DNA from 2 places in the Bacillus swezeyi genome. Region 2 is predicted to be linked to the other one. Evidence: a T-box and tRNA genes for the amino acid it is inferred to sense, from the RefSeq annotation. Region 2 holds a T-box; the other holds one or more tRNA genes.

Region 1 (4,416 bases), 640 kb from region 2:
GAACATCTACCATCAAGTTTTCGTAGACTTTGCCCATTCGGATCATGGCTGTTGTCGAGATCATGTTCAAGATCATTTTATGAGCGGTTGCAGCCTTCATTCGCGTCGATCCCGCAACGACTTCAGGTCCTACGACCGCTTCAATGCTGTGGTCGGCTGCTTTGCTGATCGCCGAATCTTTGTTGCAGGTCAAGGAGATTGTCTTGGCGCCGGTCTGTCTGGCATACTTCAGCCCGCCGTGTACGTAGGGGGTCCGGCCGCTGGCGGCAATTCCGATAACCGTATCGTTTTTTGAAAGTTGAATCGATTGCAGATCGCGCATTCCAAAATCTTCATGATCTTCGGCACCTTCGACAGCTTCGAACAAAGCTTTTTCTCCGCCGGCGATCATTCCTCTGACTGTATCTGGAGAAATGCTGAACGTCGGCGGGCATTCCGCTGCGTCGAGTACGCCGAGCCTTCCGCTTGTTCCGGCGCCAATGTAAATGATCCGCCCTCCTTTCTTTAACGACTCGACAGCAAAATCAACGGCAGTTTTTACATCGGGTAAAACGGCTTCTACTGCTTCAGCCACTGTTTTGTCCTCTTCATTGATGATTGTGAGAATATCGATTGTTTCCGCTTGGTGAATACGCTTTGACTTTTCATTGCGAAGCTCGGTCGTTAAGGAGCTTAGGCTGCTGTTTTCCATTAACAAATCCTCCTGACACGGAATAGCATATATTTCTTAATTTTCAGTATATTCACTCTGGAATTTTATTTCAACAAGAAAAGAAAAATAATGAAATTTTGTTTTAAAACGGTTCTAATGAAGACGGCGGAAGAATAAAATAAAGCGCAGTCTTGACTGCGCTTTCGCCTGCGTGTTTTTACAGCTCATCTATTTGATGTTCGGAAACTACGCGAAAGCCTTCTCGTTTGAGAAGGGCTGCTGTGATTCCGTTTCCGGCTATTTTTTGGCTTGAAAAACTGCCATCGTAAATGCGGCTGCTTCCGCAGGATGGGCTGTTTTCTTTTAAAACAACGGTATCAGCCTGAATTTGCCTGGCGAGTTCAAGTGTTTTGTAAGCACCCTTTAAATAAAGATCTGTTACATTTTCTCCTGATGTCGTCATGATGACCGCATCACCGTTTAAAACATCTTCACCCGTTCCGCCTGAAATTTCGGCAGGTTCCCGCGGGGTTTGAAAACCGCCGAGCAATTCAGGACAAACGATCATCGCTTTATTGTCTTCAACGAGCCTATTTATTTTTTCGACATAGCTGTGCGTCCCGTTATAGCGGCATTCAACACCTGCTAAACACGAGCTGACCAATATCATATTCGTCTTCCCCTCTCCTGTATTCAGATACTCATATTTTAAACCATTTCTAAAAAGATTCACGCAAGAAGTTTGAAAATAAAAATTTTTAATTTCCCCTTTACAAATGGGGAGGAACCTGTATATAATAACTTTTGTCAGCTTTACGAGAGCTGTTTGAAAACAAGGTTTTGGCCCGTTGGTCAAGCGGTTAAGACACCGCCCTTTCACGGCGGTAACACGGGTTCGAATCCCGTACGGGTCACCATTTTTTAGGACAGCATGTTAAAAAGCGTAAGGTGCATACCGGGGCTTTTTAATGGAAGGCATGCTAAAGGCCCAACGTCCTGTTGCAATGCATGCACTTGTACGTCCTGTACTGCGGAGGATTAGCTCAGCTGGGAGAGCATCTGCCTTACAAGCAGAGGGTCGGCGGTTCGATCCCGTCATCCTCCACCATTTTTGCGGAGCGGTTATTCACAACCGCAAGTGTGAAAGCATAAGATATATTGATATGCCGGTCTAGCTCAATTGGTAGAGCACGATCGAATGTGCTTCGGAGCTTGGCTTCAGCGTACCGAAGGAGAGGCTTCTGTGATTGAGCCTGCTGAGTTCGGGACGACGATTTAAACTATTTCTTATATAATGTTTATTCTTTATCATGCCGGTCTAGCTCAATTGGTAGAGCAACTGACTTGTAATCAGTAGGTTGGGGGTTCAAGTCCTCTGGCCGGCACTGTTTTTTTCGGAGGGGTAGCGAAGTGGCTAAACGCGGCGGACTGTAAATCCGCTCCCTCAGGGTTCGGCGGTTCGAATCCGTCCCCCTCCACCATTTTTGGGCTATAGCCAAGCGGTAAGGCAACGGACTTTGACTCCGTCATGCGCTGGTTCGAATCCAGCTAGCCCAGTTTTTGGACATCCTGTGCGGATGTCCTTTTTATTTTGCCTTTTTGTATAACTATTCAAAAAAATGTCTTGTTGAGTCAATTTTGTGTTGAACGGTACAATGAAGGTCTGGAAGGGGGATATCACATGTTAAAACAACAGATTTCAATGATCGGTGTGCCGATGGATCTCGGACAGCTGAGACGAGGAGTAGATATGGGGCCGAGTGCGATTCGCTGTGCCGGAGTTAATGAACGGCTGGAAGGCCTTTGCGGAGGGATTGAAGATTTGGGGGATCTGACAATCGGCCAGAGAGAGGATGAGAAGGAAGGCGAAGAAACAGCATCCGAAGAATTACGCAATTTGAAAGCGATTACAAATGCGAGTTTGAAGCTGGCAGCAGCCGTTGACAAAATTGTAGCATCAGGTTCATTTCCTCTCGTTCTTGGCGGAGACCACAGCATTGCGATTGGTACGCTTGCCGGGCTTGCGAAACACTATCAAAACTTGGGCGTCATTTGGTATGATGCGCATTCTGACTTAAATACAAAGGAAACATCTCCTTCAGGCAATATTCACGGTATGCCGCTGGCTATCAGTCTTGGGATCGGCCATGAAGGGTTAACCGGCCTGTACGGAAAAGATGCCAAAATTAAACCGGAAAACATTGTCATCATCGGAGCAAGATCTCTTGATGATGGGGAGAAGAAGCTGATCCGTGAAAAAGGAATCAAAGTATACACAATGCATGAAATCGACCGTCTCGGCATGACGAGGGTGATGGAGGAAACGATTGACTATTTGCGGGAGCGGACGGACGGTGTTCATTTGTCGCTTGATTTAGACGCTCTTGACCCAAATGATGCGCCGGGTGTCGGAACCCCTGTGGCGGGTGGAATCAGCTATCGGGAAAGCCATTTGGCGATGGAAATGCTTGAAGAATACAATTTCATTACATCGGCTGAGTTTGTTGAAGTGAATCCGATATTGGATGAGAGAAACAAAACGGCTGAAACGGCTGTTGCTTTAATGGGTTCATTGTTTGGCGAAAAATTATTATAAGAAGTTCGATATCGGCGGCTCCGGAGGCCGCTGTTATTTTTGGAGGAAAGTCTCAATTTCAAACCATTTATCATGTTTAATATTTTTAAGCTAATATTAAGGGCTCGATCTTATTGAAACCATCTACACCCTCCCAAAAATTTGATAAACTATTTTTATGAATTTCATGAAACCTTTTAAAAAATCTATTCGTATACATAAAGACCGGTGAAGGCAGAGGTTAGATAAATATGGAAACAATGATAAAAAAAAGAATTAAACAGGTGAAAAAAGGCGACCGTAACGCATTTGCAGACATCGTGGATATTTACAAAGACAAAATTTATCAGCTTTGCTACCGTATGCTCGGGAATGCGCATGAGGCGGAAGATATTGCACAGGAAGCATTTATCAGAGCATACGTGAATATCGACAGTTTTGATATAAACCGGAAATTTTCCACATGGCTTTATCGAATCGCAACGAATTTAACCATCGATCGTATCCGTAAAAAAAAGCCGGACTATTACTTGGATGCAGAGGTGGCAGGGACAGAAGGACTAACGATGTATTCCCAGGTTGCGGCGGATGCTGCGCTTCCGGAGGACGAAGTGATTTCTTTGGAGCTGCACAGCACCATTCAGGAAAAAATCTTAAGGCTTCCCGATAAATACAGGACGGTCATCGTATTGAAGTACATTGATGAGCTCTCACTCATTGAGATCAGTGAAATCTTGAATATTCCCGTAGGTACTGTGAAAACGAGAATACACAGGGGCAGAGAGGCTCTCAGAAAACAATTAAGGGATCTTTAAGTGGGGTGATGAAATGAGCTGTCCGGAGCACATTGTTCAGCTTATGCATAAATATCTTGATGGAGACATTCTTCCGGAAGATGAAACGCGATTAAAAGAGCATCTCCAATCATGTGAAGGATGTAAAAAACGCCTTCATGAAATGGAAAAATCCATCGCTCTTGTGCAAAGCACGTCGCATCTTACAGCTCCGGCAAACTTTACGGCCAATGTGCTGGCGAATCTACCGAAGGAAAAACGGACGGTTTCCATTAACAGATGGCTGAAAGCCCATCCGTTTATTGTGGCGGCAGCTTTATTTATGATTTTGATGGGCGGCAGCTTTTTTTCAAGCTGGAAAAATGATCATGATTTCAGTGTATCCAACCAGCCTA
Region 2 (4,416 bases):
GACATCGTATTTATATACGGTAATGACTTTTTTTGGTTTCACTTTTGAGCGGGCTCTTATTTTTGTGCCTTTTCGCGGAACATCAAAGCCGATTTTTGTGGCACAATCCCAATGGCCGAGCCTTTTTCCGTCAGCGCCGATTTTTCCCACTCCATTGTACCAAGTGATATATCCGCTGACTTTTTTTGTTTTAGCGCTTGCTTCACCGGTGAAGCTGAATGCCGCCATCAGGCTGCTCGCTAAAACGAAAACAGAAAACAATATCTTCTTCATAAAAACATCCTCCATGACTGGGATTTTTTTCTGACATTCAGATTATAACTTTTTTCATAGAATTGGTATTTTACAGTTTCTTTACGTTTGAGATGCAAATATGACACTGGATTTTTGGTTAACCACCTGCAACAATCATAAAAAAATGACACGATTCATTGGATTGGCCGTATATAAAGAGGAATATGGAATGAAGAGGATGATCTTGATGAAAAAACAAAAACTATTTTCTTTAAGCATGATCGCCGTTCTCTCCGCTCTTATCATTTCAGGATGCTCCGGCGGCGGCTTAGATCGTTCACAGGAAGTGGCAAAGGACAAATCGATCAAAAAATATGATCTCGTATGGTTTGATTATCTGAATGACAGCGAATCCGACAAGGCGCCATTATTAAAAGTCTCATATATGGCGAAAGGGAAACAAAAGACAGAGACATTCAAAAAATATGTAGAAAATGTTGAAGATATCGAACAGCCATACATTAAAATCCGGGGCGATGAAGCGTTTATCTACCGTCCGCCATACATCAAATATGACCAGGAGCCGCTGGAAGGCGTTGTGAAGGACAAAATCGAACAAAAGAGCAGTGATGATAAGTGATGAAGAAAAATGCGCCTTTCATCCTGCTGATCGTCTTAACCATGTTGACAACGTTATCGGGCAATCAGGCAGAGGCAGTCACCAGCGAAGGATCATCAGGAACTAAGGCTTCAAGCTCAAGCGGCAGAAGCTCTGCAAAAGCACGCGCAGGTTCGGTCAATAAGAGCGTTCGCAGCTATATGAAACAGGCTGCAAACAGACGGTATTCGAACAGAAGCAATATGTCAAGCGCCATGCAGCGGACATTGCCTTCCAACGCACTTTACAAAGGCAGCGTCAAGCAAACGCTGAACCAAAATCCGGCGGGTACATCATTCTTTAATTATTACTTCCCATACTGGATGATCTTTCATGGAAGCGGATATACCGCTGAACAAAAAAAGATGCTCCACACCGCAGGGATCAAAGAGAAAGAACTCATAGAACCAAAGGAAAAAAGATACTGGCTTCTGATTGAGGATCAAACCGGCAAAGAGCAGGCCGTGCTCGTATCGAAAAAGCAATATGACAGCGTCAAAAAAGGAGATCATATTAAACTGCTGCATAAGCAGCTGGTTAAGCAATAACGTCGGCAGCCGCCAAAGCTGCCGGCTTTTTTGTGTTGTCCATCGAAAAGAGGCTTGCATAGACCACCCCTCTCTGTTAAAATTCATTTCATAGCTAATGATTCTGACAATAAAAAGGCGGGCTTTAATTTGGACAGATTGATTCAAGGTTCCCATCTTCGCCAGGAAGAACGGGATACGCTCAAAAAGCTGAAACAGATGCCGATCGATTCCCTCAATTTGGAGGCCATATCGATCGCCACCAATCTATATCGCTCAGCTCAAAGGCTTCGCGTCAAAATGGAGACAGAAGTCCTTTCCTCATACAAATTGTCTTGGACGGCTTTCTCCATTCTCTACGATTTATGGGTGTGGGGACGGCTTGAAACGAGAAGGCTCGCCGGGCTGTCAGGCATTTCAACAGCCACTGCGAGCAATGTCATCAAAACGCTTGAGAAAAAGAACTTCTGTTCAAAAAGCGTTGACCCAAGAGACCGCCGGCTCGTGTTCGTCACGATTACAGCTGAAGGAAAAGCCGCGATCGAAGAGCTTTATCCGGAATTCTATAAAGGGGAAACGAAGCTGATTGCAGGCATGACAAATGAGGAGCAGAAAACATTGGCAGCGCTGCTTAGAAAAGCGGCAGACAATCTTCATACAACATAAGCATCGACGGGAACGAGTAGCGGAACTGCCTCCCTGTTCCAGAGAGCCGGCGGATGGTGTGAGCCGGTGCAAAGGCAGACGTGAATTACCTCCCTGAGCTTTCTTTGTGAACCTGAAGTAGCAAAGAACGGGAAACCGTTATCTGAATAAGCGGAAGATTGATATCTTCAACCAGGGTGGTACCGCGTGCAATGAGCCACGTCCCTTATCGGGATGCGGCTCTTTTTATTTATCGAAAAAAAGGAGGAATTACCATGCAACAAATATTTGACCAGCTCACCCCCGCTCAGAAGCGGGAAGCAGAAAGACAGCTTAGTTTGTATATGTCCGGCGCCCAGGAAGTCATTCCGCCGGAAGAATTACGGGAAAAGCTGGCTAAATCGATTGTGACCGGCTCTCCCCTCAAAATCAAGCTCGGATTAGATCCATCAGCGCCAGATGTTCATTTAGGCCACACCGTCGTCTTGAATAAACTGCGCCAATTCCAGGAGAACGGCCATATCGTACAGCTTCTCATCGGAGACTTCACTGGAAAAATAGGCGATCCTACAGGCAAGTCTGCCGCAAGAAAGCAGCTGACAGACGAAGAAGTTCAGCACAATGCGAAGACATACTTCGAGCAGTTTGGAAAAGTGCTTGATCAAGACAAGGTGGAGCTCCACTACAATTCAAAGTGGCTCAAACAATTGAAACTGGAAGATGTGATTGAACTGGCAGGGAAAATTACGGTTGCCCGTCTGATGGAGCGGGATGATTTTGAAGAAAGAATCGCCATGCAAAAACCGATCTCGCTTCACGAATTCTTTTACCCTCTAATGCAGGGCTATGATTCGGTCGTCCTTGAAAGCGACATAGAACTGGGCGGCACTGATCAGCATTTTAATGTTTTGATGGGCAGACATTTTCAGGAAAAATTCAAGAAAGAAAAACAAGTCATCATTCTCATGCCTTTGCTTGAGGGGCTGGACGGCGTCGAAAAGATGTCTAAATCAAAAAACAATTATATCGGCATTGATGAAGATCCAAATGAAATGTACGGCAAAACGATGTCACTGCCGGACAGTTTAATGAAAACATACATTCACCTGGCCACCGGTTTAGAGCTTGAAGACAAAAAACAGCTTGTGAAGGAGCTGGAAACGGGAGCCGTTCACCCAAGAGACGCCAAAATGCTTTTAGCGAAAACGATAGTCAGCATGTATCATGGCAGCGCAGCGGCTGAAGCAGCCGAACAGCAATTCAAAAAAGTGTTTCAGCAAAAAAGCGCCCCTGACAAGATGACGGACGTTCATTGGAAAGGCGGGGAGACGATACCGTTAATCGATTTATTAACAGCGCTCGAGCTCCTGCCTTCTAAAAGCGAAGCGCGCCGCATGATTCAAAACGGCGGCGTTAAAATCAATGGAAAAAAGGCCGAATCCATTCATAAGAATATGACCGTCCAAGATGGTATGATCATTCAAATCGGCAAACGGAAATTTGTAAAATTGAAAATGGACAAATAAAAAAGCAGCCTCATCATGTTCGATGGGGCTGTTTGTCGTAAAAAGCATATGCGACAGCGTCAGTCACAGGCCGGTAGCCGATCTCCTGATATATTTTATTAGAAGTCGGATTGTCCAGCCCGGTATATAAACAGCAAAATGAGAAACCTTCGTCCAACAGCGCCCGGCTGAGGGCCGCCACACATGATGAGGCATACCCTTTTTTGCGGTGAGCCGGCGGTGTAAAGACAAGATTGACGGTCATGTCTTACCTTTTGCGCCATCGAAACAGGCTCGCCTCCATCTTCCCATACATAAAGGGAAGAACTTTCTACCTCATTCACCGCTATTCTTCGCGCTCGATCACGTCCCATCGTACAGAAAAATGAAGGGGTCAATAACCTGCCGCTTTGCTTTAAAGAAAAAAGCTGACAACGAAGCCGTTTTGTTAACAGCGGAAAATGATGAGAGGATTCAGCTGACCGCAGTCATGGCTTTTGGCGATTTATTGTTGGCGGGAGATGGATCTCAAGGCGGTCTTCGGTATGAGCCAGAAATGTTTCCGGACTGCTGTACCTCTTCACAGCCTCTCTTTATTGTATGATGTCAAAAAAGACCGCCCGTCCGAAAACGGCGGTCTTTGATCGTATTTGATGATTCTCTTTTCCCTCTTTATTTTCCTCTGTCTATCTCAGCTTCAACACTGGCAGCGTGCCATCCTTCATTCAGCAGATCAAACGTTAATTCACGCGTGTCCTTGACAATCAGATCAGCGGCATGCATTGACAGTTCATGACCGACTCCAACGGCAAACATTCCGGCAGATTTGATTGCGGCTATCCCTGCT

Evidence for each region. A T-box is a leader RNA that pairs with one kind of tRNA and senses whether it is charged. The one in region 2 lies ahead of tyrS (tyrosine--tRNA ligase), so its partner is inferred to be a tRNA-Tyr.
Region 1: it has a tRNA-Tyr gene. The T-box ahead of tyrS (tyrosine--tRNA ligase) is inferred to sense a tRNA for this amino acid. The anticodon was not compared.

The regions. Positions count from the first base shown of each region.
Region 1 is NZ_CP133085.1:180,342-184,757, forward strand. It holds gene murQ (N-acetylmuramic acid 6-phosphate etherase) at 1-691, opposite strand, end outside; gene RBH91_RS01035 (2-thiouracil desulfurase family protein) at 870-1,322, opposite strand; tRNA gene RBH91_RS01040 (tRNA-Glu) at 1,495-1,569, shown strand; tRNA gene RBH91_RS01045 (tRNA-Val) at 1,685-1,760, shown strand; tRNA gene RBH91_RS01050 (tRNA-Thr) at 1,965-2,037, shown strand; tRNA gene RBH91_RS01055 (tRNA-Tyr) at 2,049-2,133, shown strand; tRNA gene RBH91_RS01060 (tRNA-Gln) at 2,138-2,209, shown strand; gene rocF (arginase) at 2,334-3,248, shown strand; gene sigW (RNA polymerase sigma factor SigW) at 3,479-4,042, shown strand; gene rsiW (anti-sigma-W factor RsiW) at 4,056-4,416, shown strand, end outside.
Region 2 is NZ_CP133085.1:823,459-827,874, reverse strand. It holds gene RBH91_RS03860 (cell wall metabolism protein WalM) at 1-273, opposite strand, end outside; gene RBH91_RS03855 (hypothetical protein) at 482-874, shown strand; gene RBH91_RS03850 (hypothetical protein) at 874-1,440, shown strand; gene RBH91_RS03845 (MarR family winged helix-turn-helix transcriptional regulator) at 1,639-2,085, shown strand; T-box leader at 2,080-2,294, shown strand; gene tyrS (tyrosine--tRNA ligase) at 2,340-3,590, shown strand; gene RBH91_RS03835 (GNAT family N-acetyltransferase) at 3,604-3,834, opposite strand; gene pgmB (beta-phosphoglucomutase) at 4,242-4,416, opposite strand, start outside.